2 regions of the Alkaliphilus flagellatus genome follow, and region 2 is predicted to be linked to the other one. Evidence: a T-box and tRNA genes for the amino acid it is inferred to sense, from the RefSeq annotation. Region 2 holds a T-box; the other holds one or more tRNA genes.

Region 1 (9,550 bases), on a different contig from region 2:
TCATGCCTTACCATTTCAGCTTTGTGCATAGAGGAAACTCCTTTATATCCTCTTGCTAGTGCCACTGCAGGATGATTAGGTTCTATCAACTTTACTCCTACATCAGTTACAGCCTTTGCCAATCTAGCGTCATCTCCAGTAATTCCTGTACTTAATATCGTCATATTATTATGCAACTTTAACGCATCAAGAACTTTTTTCAATCCTGATTGACGCTTTTTATCCATATCTCCAATAATCATATAGTAATCCTCCCTCTGTAGATTAAATTTTTCTTTACAATACTTATTGTCTAGATTTATATATCTTTAAAACACATATATATATTTATAATTTGTATTTTACTAGTTGTTCATTTCTATTTTTTATTTGTTAGAAGATACATTCCTACTTAATTTATTTGCAAATACTGTAAATATGAAAGCCGAGGTTAATCCTACTAGCATACTGATTAGAAACCCAATTGAGTTACTAGAAAGAGTTGGTGCCACTAAAGCAGGTACATAAGCAGTTCCTTTTACATTAAATATCCCAACCATCAAACCAGATAAACCAGCTGAAAGAATTGCACCAAGCATAACCATCTTGTTGGAAAACATAAATGGATATGCTGCTTCAACAAATGTACCAAATACAATATTAATAAAAAAACCTGGCGCTGCTATTGTAGCTTCGCTTTTTTCTTTTGGAAACACAATATTTGCTAGCATAATACCAGCTGAAACCATTACAAGACTTGTCATGTCTATAGCACCTAAAAAACTCATTCCTGTCTTTTCCATTTCAAGAAGTACTATAGGTAATATAGCGGCATGATAAACACCACCAATAATAGCTGGCCAAATTAATATCCCTGCTAATGCTCCTGCCAAAGCTAAATTATATCCCGTTGCTGTTTCTATGGCCAATCTAATACCATCTCCAAATTTTAAAGCAATAGGTGCAATTAAAAAATATACTATCAGACCAGAAATTAATCCCGATAAACCTCCTGCCACAATATTTGCTGTTGTAGCTGGAAAATTCCATTTAAAACATTGCTTTATAAAATAAAAAGCAAGAATACCTGCCAAAATACCTCCTATAATACCACCAATTAGTCCACCTTTAGTAGATAGACTTCCTGCCACAACTCCAGCTACAATTCCTACTTCATCTAATCCTGAAACTTGTTTTGATGCAATTACAGCAACAATAACTGGCAAAGCACCTATTAAAACATTAAAAACATCTCCAAGTTCTGCAAATAAAGGAATTTTACTAAGTGCTAAAATTAAAGCCATAGAAATAAATCCTGGAATTGCAGCCATCATAATACCTCTAAAACTAATTCGAGAAAATATATTGCCATCCTCTTGAGTTTGTTGACTCCCTCCACCAATTACAGGCTTATATTTTAAACTCCAAAATTTACTTAATGCTGAAATTGCAGCTACAGCTCTGGTCCGATTAGTTGTCCCAGTAGTTCCAGATGTTGAAATTACATTTCCACCTAATGATGAAATTGTAGCCATAGAAGTTCCACCAGTTCCTACAATAGGTATTTTATTTAAAGTTGCCGCTTCTATAGCCTTAATGTTGGTCCCATTAGGATCACAGCTCATAACAACCAATCCATCTATTTCTCCATTACTGATTTTAATTGATAGTCTTTCATCATAGTCGCTAGCTTTTTTATTTATATTTTCTAAAGTATCTTCATCTGTACATGTAATATTCTTTTCTGCATCATCCCAGTAGAAAAGCCTAGCTTTTGTATTTTCTTTCACATAATCCATCGATGCCTGTGCGGCAATAAATTGAACTTCTACTACTTCTACTTCAGAAGCAGATGCTTGTATTTGTATTTCACCTAATAACTTTCTTGGTTCTTTTCCTCCTAGATTATAAAGATTCCCTCCGCTACTTCCTATAATAGCAATACGTTTTTTCATAATTACCCTCCTTTACACTTTTTGCAAATGTACGTACAATTGTTTAATTTGATTATATACTAATTGTACGTACATTTCAACTCTTATTTCAGATAGTTCTAAACATTTGAAATAAAAAACCCTTAATAATTAGCTTATTGCTAAGTTTACATCACTTTTTATTAGTTAATAAAAAGTGATGTAAACTTAGCAGAAAAATTAATTCTTAAGGATTTTTATTCAGGTATTATTTTATATATAGGTAAATATTATTAATAAGTATTGCTTAAGATGATAGCTTTATCTTTTTTACTTTCTAAACTTTTCTAGGTAAAGTTGTAGAAAAAATATATTTTTCACCAATATAATACGCCTCTACATAATAAAGAGGTCTTCCAAAATCTAAATAAACCGTAATACGCATTTCTAATATAGGATCTTTTGGCCTAATCTCTAATACTTTACTAACATATTCCGAAGCATTTTTAGCTTCTAAAGACATATCTCCATAGCTTAGATTTAATCCATAATAATTCTCATATAGGTCGTATAGCGATGCATTATTTTGAATTTTTTTATCTAAATCTTTACATAAAGACTCGGGGACAAAAGCAATTTCATAACACATAGGCTCATTATCCGCTTTTCTTAATCGCTCAATCTTATATATATTTTCTTCAGCATTAACTTCTAAACGGTCTAGTATATACTTTTCTGGCATTATGTTTGTTATTTTAATTATTTCACTACTAGGCTCCAAGCCCCGCTTTTTCATCTGTTCTGAAAAACTTTCTAGCAGTGTTAGGCTATAATTTGACTTAATCTTTCTTACAAAAGTCCCTCTACCAGCTTGCTTATAAATATACCCATCTTGTAAAAGCTTTGAAAGAGCTTTCCTTATAGTATCCCTACTAACATTAAATATGTCCATTAACTCATGTTCAGTAGGTATTTGTTTTCCATTTTTCCAAATATTATTTTCTATATTTGACTTGATTTTATCATATATTTGTAAATAAACAAATTGCTTCTTATTAGACATATTTAATCTCCTTTTTTTGTTTTAATGCTATTATAGCATAAAACGTACTCACACTATTTAGGAGTATACTATAAAAACAAAATCCATCTCTAAAATCCTATTATTCATACATCTTAGAAAATGGGTCATATTCGCTATTTTCATTCCAAAAATATTCAATTCTTTGACTAATCTCCAATGCTTTTTCTTTTCCAATAAGATCCGCTATAAAACCCAATGTCATATCGATTCCGGCCGATACCCCTGAAGATGTATATATATTATCATCCTTTACCCACCTTGCTTCTTTTACCCACAGTACATCTTTACCTTGCTCTGTAACCCATTTAAATGCCCTTTTATTTGTTGTTGCTCTTTTACCATTTAGTATTCCAGTTTTAGCAAGTAAAGCCGAACCTGTACATATACTAATTACGTATTTTGATTGATTAGAAATACTTTCAATGAGATTAATAAAATTATTATCATCAACTTTTTCCCTCGTTCCAATTCCTCCTGGCACAAGTAGAATTTTCTCTATATCATTTTCACTTTTATATAAGTCAGTGTCTACTCTTACATTTTGAGAACTTTCAACAAGCCCTCCATTAGCAGATATGAAATTCAATTTAAAGACATCTGGCAAACTCCCAAGTATTTCAACAGGACCAAACACATCCAATGTTTCAAATTCATCAAATAAAAGTACATCTACTCTATAAACCATATCATTTCCCCCTCTTACTCCTAATTACTTTTCTTAATATTTAAAATGTATTATGCCCATATTATTCTATATTTTTCCATCGATTCCTTTTATATAATTTAAATATTTATGTTGTAAAACATTGTTCCCTCTTATTACGGATATGAAGTGATTATTTCATGGGATCAAAAAGGATTGTATGGAAAAATATTACCACCTGGAAAATATATGGTTTCTCTAACTTGCCCTTCAAAGGTTAACTATACAATCGAAGGTAGTGAAGAGATAAAAACAGAAAATATTTATTCAGGAATGGGCTGGAATTTAAACTATTTCTGGACGGAATTTAGGTAAGAATTGTTCTGCTCATTTTGTACTAAACTTAATCAATCTATCTTATTTATAACCTTTAAAAATAAGCCCCAGCAAAATAGATAAAACCTGTATCCATTGAAGATACAGGCATATAACTGGTCTGGCTGACAGGAATCGAACCTGCGACCTCTAGAACCCCATTCTAGCGCGCTACCAAGCTGCGCCACAGCCAGATATATAAATAAAGCTAGTATTGTTATAGCAACTATATTGTAAGATTAATAGATAATATTGTCAAGGTATAAAACCCATTTAAAATATATCATTTTAGTCTAAATATATAAGGAAGGGCATAGACCCTTCCTTATACAACACTCTCTCAAACATCCTTTTATATAGATTTATAATATTATAGCTATTAGCCCACCACTACCTTCGTTAACAATTTTTTGAATAGTTTTTTGAAGCTTGACTCTAGTATCGTCTGGTACCATAAATAATTTATTCTGTAACTGCTCTTTTACTAAATCATGCAATGACTTACCGAACATATTTGTTTCCCAAATTTTTTCTGGATTTTGCTCAAATTCCTCTAATAAATATTTTATTAACTCCTCACTTTGTTTTTCAGTACCTACTACAGGGGAAACTTCTGTAGCTATGTCTGCTCTAATAAAGTGGAGTGACGGTGCATTTGCTCTAAGTTTAACACCAAACTGGTTGCCATGACGAAACATCTCCGGTTCTTCCAATGTTAATTCATCTAAAGAAGGTGGAACCAATCCGTATCCAATATTCATTACATCGTTTAATGCGCTTTCTATTCGATCATATTCCTTTTTGGCTTTTGCAAGCTCCGTAATCATAGCAATTAGCTGGTAATCTCCTTCTATTTCATATCCAGTTTTCTCTTGTATCACTCTATAAAATAAATTATCTGGGGTAATAAGGTCTATTAATGCAGATCCTTCCCCCATTTTTATTGTATCTAAATTAGCTTTTTTAACATTTTCTACTTCATTTAAACTATTTACTAATACTTCAATATCTCTTAGTCTTTTTACTTCTGCTGCCGCAGATTTTATAGCTTCTAATATTGAACTCTTTAGCCAATGGCTAGGTTCGATACTTTCTAACCAGCCAGGTAGATTGATGTTAATTTCTGTAACCGGAAACTCGAACAATACATTTTCTAATACCTCATGGATATCATTCATATTAAGCCTAGCACAGTCCTTTACAATAACAGGCACATTATGCTTTTCTTCCAATTGAATCTTTAACTCATATGTAGCTGGGCTATCAGGATCTCTACTATTTAGAATCATTACAAATGGCTTGTTAATTTCCTTTAGTTCTCTGATAACTCTTTCTTCAGCCTCAACATAACTTTGTCTGTCAATATCAGTAATAGATCCGTCTGTAGTTACAACTAAGCCGATTGTTGAATGTTCTTTAATTACCTTTCTTGTGCCAATTTCAGCAGCTTCTTCAAAAGGAATTTGCTTTTCAAACCAAGGAGTGTTTACCATTCTAGGTTTACCATCCTCTTGATGACCTAAGGCACCATTTACTAAGTATCCTACACAGTCAATCATTCTGAGTTTAAATGTAGCGTTTTCTTTTAAAACAAGCTCTACTGCCTCATTAGGTACAAATTTGGGTTCTGTAGTAGTAATAGTTTTACCTGTTCCACTTTGTGGTAACTCATCCTTTGCTCTCTCTTTCTTATAGGCATTCTCTATATTTGGTAATACTAACAAGTCCATAATTCGTTTTATCAAAGTAGATTTTCCTGTCCTAACAGGCCCTACTACGCCTATATAGATGTCCCCCTGCGTACGTTTAGCAATATCTCTGTAAATATCGTACCTTTCCATACTTTTCCCTCCTTCTTATCTAAATAGGAATAGCCCATTCATATCTTTAACATTATAAATATATGCTTGGATACTAATAATATGACTAGACCAGTTCTTTATTCTATTTAGTATTTTATATTTAAATCTTTGTAGCTTTATGCTAAATATTTTTCAAAAAATTAATAGGAAGGGTTAATAACCCTTCCTATTAATTATATGTATTATTTTTACCAATCTGTATTTATACTATCCACCACTTCTTCAATCTCATGAGTACGGTTTCGACACATTAAATTAGACACAGCATCTTTAGCATTATTATTACTGTAAATAATACTATAAATTTCTGACGTAATTGGCATTTCAATATTATATTGCTGTGCTAGTTCATAGGCTACTTTTGTAGTTGTTATTCCTTCTACAACCATTCCTATTTCCTTAAGGGTTTCATCTAGCCCTTTACCTTCACCAATTAAAATACCCGCTCTCCTATTTCTACTGTGCATACTTGTACAGGTAACAATAAGGTCTCCAATACCTGAAAGGCCTGCAAAGGTAGATATACTCGCTCCCATAGCTTTACCTAATCGTGTAATTTCACTAATACCCCTAGTAATTAATGCAGCTCTTGCGTTATCTCCAAAGCCTAACCCATCTGCTATTCCTGCTCCGAATGCAATTACATTTTTTAAGGATCCCCCAAGTTCTACTCCAATCACATCTGGATTAGTATATACTCTAAAGCTTGGTGTAATAAACAAATCTTGTACAAACTCTGCTGTTGATTTATCTTTTGAAGCAACTACAACAGTTGTGGGCATATTTTTAGAAACTTCTTCTGCATGAGAAGGTCCTGATAATACAACAAACGGATTATCAGGTAGCTCCTCACAAACAACCTGTGAAATTCTTAAATGAGTACCTTTTTCTAATCCTTTTGATACATTTATAATTACTTCATTACCCTTTAAGTAAGGTTTGATATTTTTTAAAATCCCTCTTACAGACTGGGATGATACGGATATTAATATGGCATCTGCATCTAAAACAGCTTTTTCCAACTCTAAATGTAGATTCAAATTTGAAGGTAAAATAACATTAGGTAAGTACTTGTTGTTTTTACCTGTATTTATCATATCTTTATATTGCTCTTCATTTCTCATCCATAGATTAACTTCGTGTCCTTTACTGCAAAGCACCATACTTAGGGCAGTTCCCCAACTGCCAGCGCCTAAAACAGCAATCTTTGAATAGCTCATTTTAAACTCTCCTTTATTTCACCCTTGATTTTTCTCCGATTTTTCTTTCATTACCTGCTAAAAGCCTTTTTATATTTTCACGGTGTCTATATATGGCTGATAACGCTAAAATTAGTCCAAATAACAAATAATTTAATCCATATATAACTATAGTAAAAGGTAAAAGGCTAATTGCAACAATGGAAGCTAGGGAAACATATTTATATTTATATAATATAACAACTCCTATAGAAATACAAATAAGTGCTACAAAGGGTTTAATAGTTAGAGCAACTCCAATAGTTGTTGCGATTCCCTTTCCACCTTTAAATCCTAAAAATACAGGCCAGTTGTGACCTATAACTACGGATACACCACAAGCCAATGCTAAAGTTTCTCCACCAAATTTATTACCTAAATAGACAGCTAAAACTCCCTTAAATAAATCTCCTAAAAATGTACAAGCAGCAGCCTTTATACCTAGTGTTCTAAGTACATTGGTAGATCCTGCATTGCCGCTACCATGATCTCTAATATCAATTTTAGCAAATAGTTTTCCTACAAAATAAGATGTTGAAAAGTTTCCGATAAAATAGGCAATTAAAATAAGTAAGAGATTGCCCCACATCAATTAATCCCTCCCTGTTTTTTGACGCAAAATAAATCGGATAGGTGTTCCTTCAAAGCCAAAGTTTTCACGAATCTTATTTTCTAAATATCTTAAATATGAAAAATGCATTAATTCCTTATCATTGACAAATAAAATAAATGTAGGTGGCTTTACAGAAGCCTGAGTAGCATAAAATACTTTTAATCTTTTTCCCTTATCCGATGGCGCTTGGTTTAATAATATAGCCTCTCCAATTACCTCATTTAAAGATCCTGTTGGTATTCTCATAGCATTTTGATTAGAAACATGTTTTACTTCTTCCAATACCTTATTCATTCTTTGTCCAGTTAATGCGGAAACAAACAAAATTGGAGCATAACTTATATAAGTAAGCTCATTACGAATTTCTTTTATAAATTCATTCATAGTATGGTTATCTTTTTCTATAATATCCCATTTGTTAACAATGATAATCATACCCTTACCATTTTCATGACTATATCCCGCGATCTTCTTATCCTGTTCTGTAACTCCTTCAGATGCATCTATAACAAGCAAACAAACATCAGATTTTTGAACAGCTGCAATAGCACGAACAATACTGTATTTTTCGACATTTTCCTTAATACGGCTCTTTCTTCTTATACCTGCCGTATCTATAAGTACATATCGATCCTCTCCATTAGTAAATGGAGTATCTATAGCATCTCTTGTAGTTCCTGCAATATCACTAACTATTACTCTGTCCTCTCCTAGTATGCGATTAATAAGAGAGGATTTACCTACATTTGGTTTACCAATCATAGCGACCTTAATAACGTCCTCATCATACTCGTCATCACCATTAGTATTAAAGTGTTTTACAACTTCATCTAAAAGGTCACCAATACCAAGTCCAAGAGAAGCAGATATTTCAACTGGATCTCCCATACCTAATTCGTAAAACTCATAGAAGTGCTCAGATTGGTGCTTTGTATCTACTTTATTTAGTGTAATTATCACTGGCTTTTTAGTTTTTCTAAGCATTTCTGCAACATCACGATCTACAGAAGTTAATCCTTCTCTACCATCTGTAACAAAAACTATTACATCGGCAGTTTCCATAGCTAGTTCTGCCTGCCTTCTCATTTGAGCTGGTATTATCTCCTCTGACTTTGGCTCTATTCCACCAGTATCAATTAGAGTAAAATTATAATTCAGCCATTCAACTTCTGTATAGATTCTATCTCTAGTTACGCCTGGCTTGTCCTCTACTATTGAGATCCTCTCTCCTGCAACTTTATTAAATAAAGTTGATTTACCTACATTTGGTCGTCCAACAACGGCAACAATTGGTCTAGACATTTACTCCACCTCTAATTCTATTATTTCATTCTTAAATTTAATGCTCTTTGTATAAACTTTTTACCTTCAACTTCACATACTTGAATAGGTACTCCTAGTTTTTCTTCTAATAGTGTAACAGTATAATCATCTAAAAATATTTCTTCCTCTGCTTTCATCATAGACTCTGGAATAAGTATTTTATCACCTAAATATTTATCTTTTAGAGTATTATATATATCTTGTCCAGTAATTAAGCCACTTACAGAAACATGGCCACCAAAAAATTTGTTTTCTACGCAAATTACTTCTACTTTTAAATTCCCTATTTTTTCTGTCAAATCATCACACATTGTTTTAATTAATTTGTATGCAGCAGTACCTGTGGCTACTGTAATATGCTTAGGCCTTTTAAGTGCAATTGGCAATCTTCTTAAATATTGATAAAACTCATATTTAAATTTGGTTGACAGTCCTACCCCATTTTCTAATTGTGGAAAACCTTCATAGCTTTCGTAGTTAGGAAAGTCTCTATCAGCCAAAACATAAAACTCATCTGAAA
Region 2 (9,550 bases):
TTCAGTAATATAACCTACTTCAATTAAATGAGGTATAGCAAGATCCGTAATACGCTCTACACTACTTTCTCTAATATAGTGTCCATTTACCCAATTTAGTTTATTAACATCAAAAACTCCACCACTTTTAGAAACTCTTTCTAAGGAAAAGCTTTCCTCAAGCTCCTTCATAGAGAAAATTTCTTGGTTATCTTCTGGACTCCAACCTACTAAAGCAATATAATTTACTAGACCTTCTGGTAAATATCCCTTATTTAAAAAGTCCTCTACAGCTACATCTCCTTGACGTTTACTAAGCTTTTTACGATCTGCATTTAAGATATTAGGTAAATGTACATACTGTGGTGCTTCCCATCCAAATGCTTCATATAAATAAACATGCTTTGGTGTAGATGGTAACCACTCTTCTCCCCGAATTACATGTGTAATTCCCATTAAATGATCATCAACTACTACAGCAAAATGATAGGTTGGAAAACCGTCAGATTTCATTAATACTTGATCATCTAAATCTACAGTGTTCATAACTACTTCACCACGTACTATATCAGTAAACTTAATATCTTTGTTTTCAGGTAGTCTTAATCTAATAACATGAGGATGCCCAGCCCTTATTTTTTCTTCTACCTCTTCTTTAGAAAGATTACGACAATGACCATCATAACCAGCGGTAAGGCCTTCAGCTTTTTGTTTTTCTCTTACCTCATCTAATCTTTCCTTAGAACAGAAACAATAATAAGCATACCCATTTTCCAATAGTATCTTAATATATTGTTTATAGATATCTAATCGCTGTGACTGGATATAAGGCCCAAATTCTCCTCTTTGCCCTAAATGTTCTCCATTTAGAATAACACCTTCATCATGGTTAACTCCTGCCCATTCCATAGAACGAAGCATTCCTTCAATTGCTCCTTCAACATAACGACTTTGATCTGTATCTTCTACTCTTAAAATATATTTACCATTGTTTTTTCTGGCAAATAAATAATTATACAATGCGGTTCTCAAACTTCCTATATGTACGAATCCCGTAGGACTCGGTGCAAATCTTACTCTTACAGACATGATATCCCTCCAGTTTACCCTCTAATATCATATTATTATAACCTATTCCTTAATTTCAAGCAAGAAAAGGTTAAGTTTATTTAAACATACTAAACAAAGAACTAAATAAACTTTTTATCATGTCTATAATCCTTTGAAGCAAAGACTTTACCTGTTCGTTATCCTTTAAAGTTTGATCAATCTTTTTACCAATCCCTTTAAGCTGTTCTTTAATTTCTTCTGTGTTTAAATTTAATTTATTTATTCGCTCCATAAGCTTAGAAATTTCTTCAATTTGATTTGCATTCAAATTTATATCTAAACGTGCAGCTATATCTAAAACAATTCTCTTTATTTCTTCTGGATTTTTTACTCTTTTTTCGATAACTTCTTCTTTTACTACCCTTATTAATTCAGTAGCCTTTTCTTTCCCGATTTCTTCACCTAATTTTCCAGTTTGAATAACTTCTTGGTTAGCTACTTTTTTCTGTTCATCACTGATTTTCTTTCCCGTAGCTTGCTCAAATGCTTTTAATATTCCAGTAAGAGCACCCGTACCAGAAACCGGAAACGGTGCTGCTGCAATAACCTTAGCATCTTTTACACCAGCAGTAACTAATGCACTTTGATACATTTCTTTTGTTACCCATGATATATTATAAGTTTCTACTTCAATTCCAGATCCTGCTTCTAGTAGTTCAACATAAGCTGATGACATAGTTATTTTACCCAACTGTGCTTCCGTAGCAACGCCTTCTAAATATGCTCTTTCTTCTTGATTGTTTACTTCAATTATTGTTGCTTCATTTTCAGAAACCTTAAAAAGATCTAATATCTGTTTTCTTTGAGCCTCATTTAAATCTTTTCCTAATGTTACAACCCTACTGCTATCTGCATAGGCAAAAATATTAAATATAAAAATAAAAACTGTCATTATAGTTGTATACTTTATTAATCTGCTGTTTTTCATTTTTTCCACCTCACTAAGTTTTATTTGTTATTCTACCACATACTATACACTTTATACAAACTATACATTTTATACAAAAGCAACATATATGATTAACTTAAGGATTTAACAGATAATTATAATCTTAAAAGTAGTTCCTTTACCTAGTTCACTCTCTACTAAAATATCTCCTCCATGGGCCTTTATTATATCTCTAGCTATAGCCATTCCTAATCCTGAGCCTTCATGTTTTTTACCAGTATTAGTTCCTCTATAATATCTAGTAAATATATATTTTAGTTCTTCATTGCTAATCCCTTTCCCATTATCTTTTATGGTTATATGGGCTTGATTATTTTTATTTTCAATCTTTACTTGTACATTTACATTTTCATCATTATGAACAATAGCATTGTGTATTATGTTATTTATTGCTCTTTTAAATAAAATTACATCTATTTTCTTGTCTATATTTTTTATATCGCTTATAAATTCAATATTCCTGTTACTGTTTTCAGGAATATTTAGTATATCAATTACTACGCCCTTTATAACTTTTACAATATTACATTTTTCTAGATTGAGGGTTATGTTTTTGTTTTTTAATCTAGCACTTAAATTAAAATCATCAACTAACTCTTTTATGTATATGGACTTTTGTTCAATTATTTCAGAGTATTCCTTAATTTCTTCATTAGTAAAGTCATATTCACTATTCAATAGTTCTGCATATCCTTTTATAGAAGCTAGAGGAGTTTTTATATCGTGAGAAATATTAGCAAACCATTCTTCCCTCATACGATCTAAATTCATTCTCTCTATTTTATTTTCTTGTAGGATGAAAGCTAAATTATTCATATTAGAATATACTTCCTTATACAAACCATGTTCCTCATAATGAGTCCTATAATCTCCATTATATAAATTGCGTATACCTTCAATAATAACCTTGACAGGTTTTGTTAGCTTTTCACTAAAATATAATCCAAATATTAGGGCTATTATTAAATCTATTCCTAATAATAAAACAAAAATGCTACCAATAATAGTTTTAAATTGCTGTTTATTATATGTAATTACATTTTTTCCAACTGTTTGATATGGGAATCCTACTAGATAACTATACTGATATCCGTTTATTACCTTTTCACCCACAAATACAGAGGATGGGTTTGCATATTTATAATTATGAATAAGCTCTATTGGTGTATATTTAGTAGGAACAGTTTTCACTTTTTTGTAACTATAAATTTCAGTACTATCCTTATCTAATATTTGTATCCATGCTTTATTTTGATCTAAGGATTTTTTTCCATTTTCAGTAATAAAGATTTGTCCATTATTTATTTGTATATTTTCATTAAAATCTCTAACGTATTCCTCTGGTTTCAGATAATCTGTATTTTGCATATTATAAAAAAACAAATCCATATTATTAGAGCTAGAAATAAAAAACAATAGTATAACTATTGAATTTATAAAAATAACAATTGTTACTATCAAAACTATACTAATAATAAAGCTAGATGTAAGTTTCCATTTCATGTCTATTTATCCTCTGGTACAAGCTTATACCCCAACCCCTTTACAGTAACTAAAAATTTAGGATTAGAGGGATCCTCTTCAATTTTCTTCCTAATCTTCCTTATATGAACCATTATAGTATTATCGTAGCCTATGTATTCATCTCCCCAGACTGCATCACACAATTGTTCCTTACTTACAATCTGATTTTTATGTTTAGCTAAATACTCTAAAATTCTATACTCTTTAGGCTTTAACTCTATCACCTTATTATTTTTTAAAAATTCAACTTTTTTTGTATCCATTATAAATGGACCAAATTTTAATATAGTATTATCTGAAGACTCTATTTGATATTCGCTTCTTCTTAAATGTGCCTTCACCCTATATGCCAATTCTTTTGGACTAAATGGTTTAGTGATATAATCATCTCCACCAATGGCAAATCCCAATATTTTATCCAACTCTTCAGATTTAGCCGATAAAAATAATATTGGTACTTTGGATGTGCTTCTAATTGTGCTGCATATTTCATAGCCTTCAGAGTCTGGAAGCATTATATCTAATATAATTAAATCTGGCAAAATTTCATTGAAAAGTCTTAAGCCTTCATTTCCAGTCTCTGCTGTATATACCTTTGTAAATCCCTCTTTTATTAAAACAGTATGTATTAATTTCAAAAGATCTTTTTCGTCATCTATTATTAAAATCTTTTTATTTAATATATTTTCCATACTATACCTCTTTTCTTAAGCTTAACTTAAATATAAAATATAAATTATTTATCCTAGGCTACTATAATGTTTATCCTAAATAGCTATATTTAATCTAAAGCTAATTATATAATAATTCTAAAAATCTACATAATCAAATATAAATCTTAGTTTAAACTTGCATTTTATATTACAAAATATCCTTTTAAGTATATACTTAAAAGGATATTTTTATTTTTTATTACATAAACCCTAAATTTACAACTCTATTATTTATTAGAGCTATAAAGTTGAAATTATATAAAGTATATATATATGAACTGGATAGAATATATAAAATAAATATTTCATTCCTCTACCCTTTTGCCCGTTGTATAGATATAATAACGGAGCTGCAAATACCATCATCCACTGAAAATTATCGTACAATATTCCTTGTATACTAAGTTGGCCAGTAAACATAATTGCTAAAGAAATTATTGCATATATTAACAATTGTTTCTTTCTATTTTTCCTTAATAAATACATTACTATACCTATAAGTAAAAACAGAGGGCCTCCTTCAATAAATAGAGGATTAGGAATAAAAAGTACTAAATGTCCTAGAATCTGCACACTTAATAGAGTTTCTATATTCATAATTATTAATATTCCTAAAGCTACTGGTAAAATAAACAGTGCTATTCCTAAAGTAATTTTTAATATATTTTTCTCTTTTATAGCTCTAATTATAAAATCTACTATACATAAATATATAGTAATCATAAATAATGTGCTAAATATATTAGCTGTTAGTGCTATATTATTTGCTGAGGGAAAATATTTTGGTACTATTAAATTTCCTAAGTTCATAACAAAGGAACCTATAAATAATCTAAGCATATATTTCTTTTTGTTACTTGTATGATAATACCCCTCCACAGTCATAAATATAAATATTGGTGCTACTATCCTTCCTATCCATTTAAATTGAATTGGCATATTATCTAAAAAGCTATACAGATGATCAAATACCATCAATATTAATCCTATCATTTTTAATTGAAATCCTGTAAGTCCTTTTTTATCCATAATTATCCTCCTGTAAATTAATCTTTAAGCATATTATAAAAGGACAATTTTAACTCCTTATTACTTTAACCTTAAATAAACCTTAACTATTATGAGTTTTGTTCATATTCTAAAAAATAAAGTTGCTCTTAAACTCTAATATGAGTTTAAGAGCAACTTTTTATACAGATAAGCAAAGACTTAGTTGAGATGGAGTCTTAGAATTGTTAGCTATCGGATAAAAGTTTTACCTAATTTCAAATTGATAATAATAGTATTTATCTTCTAATTCTAATCTCTCCATATTGAAAGTTATATATTAGTATGCTTTAGCTAAATATACCATATGTTTTGCTTCTTTACCACAGAATGCACAAGTATGGCCTAAGTCCTCCTGCTCAAATGGGATACATCTTATAGTAACACCAGTTTCAGCTTTAATATGTTCTTCACATTCTCTTTCTCCACACCACATGGCTTTAACAAAGCCAGGTTTTATATCCATAACTTCCTTCATTTCATCAAAACTTTTTACTATATAGGTTTTTTCATCCCTCATTTTTTTAGCTTTATATAGCAAGTTGTTATTAATATCTCTTAGTAGATTATCTACCGCTTCCTCTAGATTATCTAGAGAAACAGCTTCTTTTTCTAATTCATCTCTTCTAAATAACATGGCTTGATTTTTTTCGATATCTTTTGGTCCGATTTCTATTCTTATTGGAACACCCTTCATTTCCCATTCATTAAACTTCCAACCTGGAGAGTAATTATCACGATCATCTAGCTCAACTCTAAACTTGCCTTTTAACTGACTAAATAGTTCATTAGCTTTATCTAACACACCTTCCTTGTGGGATGCTATTGGAACTATAACAACCTGAACAGGAGCTACCCCTGGAGGTAATACAAGTCCCCTATTATCCCCATGAACCATAATGATTCCACCGATTAACCTTGTAGAAACACCCCAAGATGTATGATAAGGATGTTTAAGATCCCCATTTCTATCTGAGTAAGTAATATCAAAAGCTGTTGTAAAGTGTTGACCTAAGTTGTGTGAAGTACCGGCTTGAAGTGCTTTACCGTCATGCATTAAAGCTTCCATTGTATAAGTAGCATATGCTCCAGCAAATTTTTCCTTCTCACTCTTTTGTCCCACAACAACTGGCATGGCTAATAATTCTTCTGCAGTTTCTTTATAAATATTTAACATTTGCAAAGTTTCTTCTTGTGCGTCTTCATAGGTTTCGTGTAGAGTATGTCCTTCCTGCCATAAAAATTCTGATGTTCTAAGGAATGGTCTCGTGCTCTTTTCCCAACGAACAACTGAACACCATTGGTTATATAAAAATGGTAAATCTCTATAGGACTTTAACCATCTTGAATACATTTCACAAATAATAGTTTCTGATGTCGGTCTAACACAAAGTCTTTCTGCTAGTTCTTCATCTCCCCCATGAGTAACCCATGCCACTTCAGGAGCAAATCCTTCTACGTGCTCGGCTTCCTTCTTTAGTAAACTTTCTGGAATAAGTAGCGGAAAATAACAGTTTTTATGTCCTGTTTCTTTAAATCTGTTATCCATATACTTTTGAATGTTTTCCCAGATAGCGTAACCATAGTGCTTAATAACCATAAAGCCTTTAACTGGTGAGTAATCAACTAAGTCTGTTTTCTTAATTACATCTGTATACCATTGTGCAAAGTCTACCTCCATTGGGGTAATTTCTTCAACAAATTGTTTATCTTTTTTTGACATACTTATATCTCCTTCCTAATATTATTCATTTCAAAAACAAAAATCTCCCATCTCTATACAACAATAGAGACGAGAGATTATATTTCACCCGCGGTACCACTCTAATTAACCTAAAAAGGTTCTCTTAATCGTATAACGGCACGAACCGAAAGGACCTACTTATTTTCAATCCTTCACTCAAGGATGGGTTCAAAAACTAAAGCTTAAAAACCTTCCACCAACGGTTTTCTCTCTGTAAAGCATCGCTTTTTACTATTTCCTATCATAGATTTGTAATTATTTTATTATATTCTTCTTAATAGAATAGCCAATTATTCATATAATGTCAATATTTTTCTAACACATAGAAAATTATGTACTAAAAAAATGTTAATAAGTTATAATTTCCATAATCTATTTCAACAAAATTAAAATTTAGACCTCCTAAAGGAAGATTTTGTTATCTACTAAGATCTAAAAATAACAGATTCTTTATTAAACATGTATTTCATAAATAGAAGTGATGCCACTACCAATAGGATAGAAATACCAAATGTAGTCGCAATATGAAGTGGGTTAATAATATCCACCAATACTTCCTTCATTAGCAACACAGCATTAAGTAGTGGTACGAAAAACATGCTATTTGGTAAGGTACGAATATCCATAAACATAGTTAAATACGCAGGAACCATTAGCACAATTGTAACAGGACTTAAGTAAGTACCTGCTTCCTTGTAAGATTTAGCAAACACGCTTATAGAAAGCATTAACCCACTTAACATCATAGCTATAAGTAAGGATGTAACTACCAAAATTAACATAGGCAGCGGAGAAATGCGAACTTCTAAAGGCATTACATTTGGAGCTATTTTAGCTGCTGCAAGAACACCAATTAACGAAGTAATTGTCCCTAGTACAGAAGCTAACAGTACAGTTAAGTATTTACCAGTTAGTATAGAAAGTCTATCAGCACCACTTGCCAATAAAGGTTCTAAAGACATCCTCTCTTTTTCTCCTGCTCCTAGATCTATTGCCGCTGGCATACCACCTACCACAGGATACATCATTAAGAAAAATGGAAGCAAAAATGTTATCATCATTAAAGCTGTAGCATCTCCCTTAGATTCCTGTCCCTCGGGTACATAGGCTTCTCTATTTATAATGGTAGGTTGAAGAATCTTTGGATCAACGCCTATATCTGCTAGTCTTTCAAGTCTAACCTCTTCATTATATTTATTAATAATTCCTTCTACAATAGATGTAGCCATGCTGGATTCATTACTTACCTCATCGAATATTATTTTAATATCTCCAGGTACTTTCTCATTTATTTTACTCTGAAAATTTTCTCCTATTTGTATTATCGCTTTAATATCTCCCTTTTGTAAAGCTTCATAGGGATTATCAACATCAACTACTTTAAGTCCTACTCCACTTTTCAGATATTGGATAATATCTGCCTCTTGCTCATTTGTTTCAATAAAAACAACAATATCATTTTGTAAGTTTTTCTCTATCTTACTTACGCCCATATTCATAAAGAAAAATAAGAGTGGAAAAATTAACATAGGTATTAACACACTTGCAATCCAGGTTCGTTTATCTCTAAAAATATCTTTAACTTCTTTTTTAAAAACAAGCCCTATATGTTTACTATTCATTTGTTCCACCTACCAATTCTACAAATAAGTCTTCTAAATTTTTATTATACTTTATTTTAAGCTCTTCTATTGACCCCTCTTCTATTATATTACCTTTATGTATAATGGCTACACGCTCACATAATTTTTCGACCTCTACCATAGAGTGGGATGAAAATATTACAGTCTTACCTTCCTTTCTACACTCTTCAATAAAACTATGTATAGTTCTAGCAGCTGTAACATCTAATCCAGAAGTAGGTTCATCGAATAACATAATAGGCGGATTATGCACAATAGAACGTGCAATAGCTACCTTTTGCTTCATACCCTTAGAAAATTTACCTACCCTTCTGTCTATATACTCTTCCATATCTAGTATCTTTGTTAAATAGTCTATTCTTTCCTTAATTTCTTCCTTAGATATGTCATTTAATTCAGCATAGTAAGCAATATTCTCTCTAGCAGTAAGTCTGTCATATAAACCGCTTTCACCACCGAATAAAATACCAATTTCCCTTCTTACAGCTTGTTGATTTTTCAAGATATCATGACCACTTAAAATTGCAGTACCCTTAGTAGGTTTTAGCATAGTTGCTAAAATACGTAAAGTTGTAGTTTTACCCGCACCATTTTCACCTAAAAGCCCTAGCACCTCTCCCTTTGGTACCTTAAAGCTTATACCTTTAAGTGCGTGTACATCTTTAAAAGACTTTGTAAGACCTTTTACTTCAATCATTCAATCACCCTATTCCGATTTTTTTATAATACTAGCTATCGAGTTAGCAGCTATACCGTCTCCTACACCTACAAAACCTAGTCCCTCTGTAGTTGTAGCCTTAATGTTTACCCTATCTACTTCAATATTTAAAGCTAGTGCAAT

The links. A T-box is a leader RNA that pairs with one kind of tRNA and senses whether it is charged. The one in region 2 lies ahead of proS (proline--tRNA ligase), so its partner is inferred to be a tRNA-Pro.
Region 1: it has a tRNA-Pro gene. The T-box ahead of proS (proline--tRNA ligase) is inferred to sense a tRNA for this amino acid. The anticodon was not compared.

The regions. Positions count from the first base shown of each region.
Region 1 covers NZ_JAHLQK010000005.1:55,802-65,351, reverse strand. Annotated here, with positions in the region: gene KQI88_RS12985 (beta/alpha barrel domain-containing protein) at 1-242, opposite strand, end outside; gene KQI88_RS12980 (PTS sugar transporter) at 366-1,934, opposite strand; gene KQI88_RS12975 (GntR family transcriptional regulator) at 2,230-2,955, opposite strand; gene KQI88_RS12970 (DJ-1/PfpI family protein) at 3,056-3,661, opposite strand; tRNA gene KQI88_RS12965 (tRNA-Pro) at 4,112-4,188, opposite strand; gene spoIVA (stage IV sporulation protein A) at 4,357-5,835, opposite strand; gene KQI88_RS12955 (NAD(P)H-dependent glycerol-3-phosphate dehydrogenase) at 6,045-7,076, opposite strand; gene plsY (glycerol-3-phosphate 1-O-acyltransferase PlsY) at 7,090-7,683, opposite strand; gene der (ribosome biogenesis GTPase Der) at 7,687-9,009, opposite strand; gene KQI88_RS12940 (DUF512 domain-containing protein) at 9,030-9,550, opposite strand, start outside.
Region 2 covers NZ_JAHLQK010000008.1:46,339-55,888, forward strand. Annotated here, with positions in the region: gene gltX (glutamate--tRNA ligase) at 1-1,068, opposite strand, end outside; gene KQI88_RS17205 (DUF1002 domain-containing protein) at 1,145-2,017, opposite strand; gene KQI88_RS17210 (sensor histidine kinase) at 2,123-3,541, opposite strand; gene KQI88_RS17215 (response regulator transcription factor) at 3,544-4,254, opposite strand; gene KQI88_RS17220 (TraX family protein) at 4,516-5,304, opposite strand; gene proS (proline--tRNA ligase) at 5,603-7,045, opposite strand; T-box leader at 7,108-7,320, opposite strand; gene KQI88_RS17230 (ABC transporter permease) at 7,492-8,688, opposite strand; gene KQI88_RS17235 (ABC transporter ATP-binding protein) at 8,681-9,406, opposite strand; gene ispF (2-C-methyl-D-erythritol 2,4-cyclodiphosphate synthase) at 9,416-9,550, opposite strand, start outside.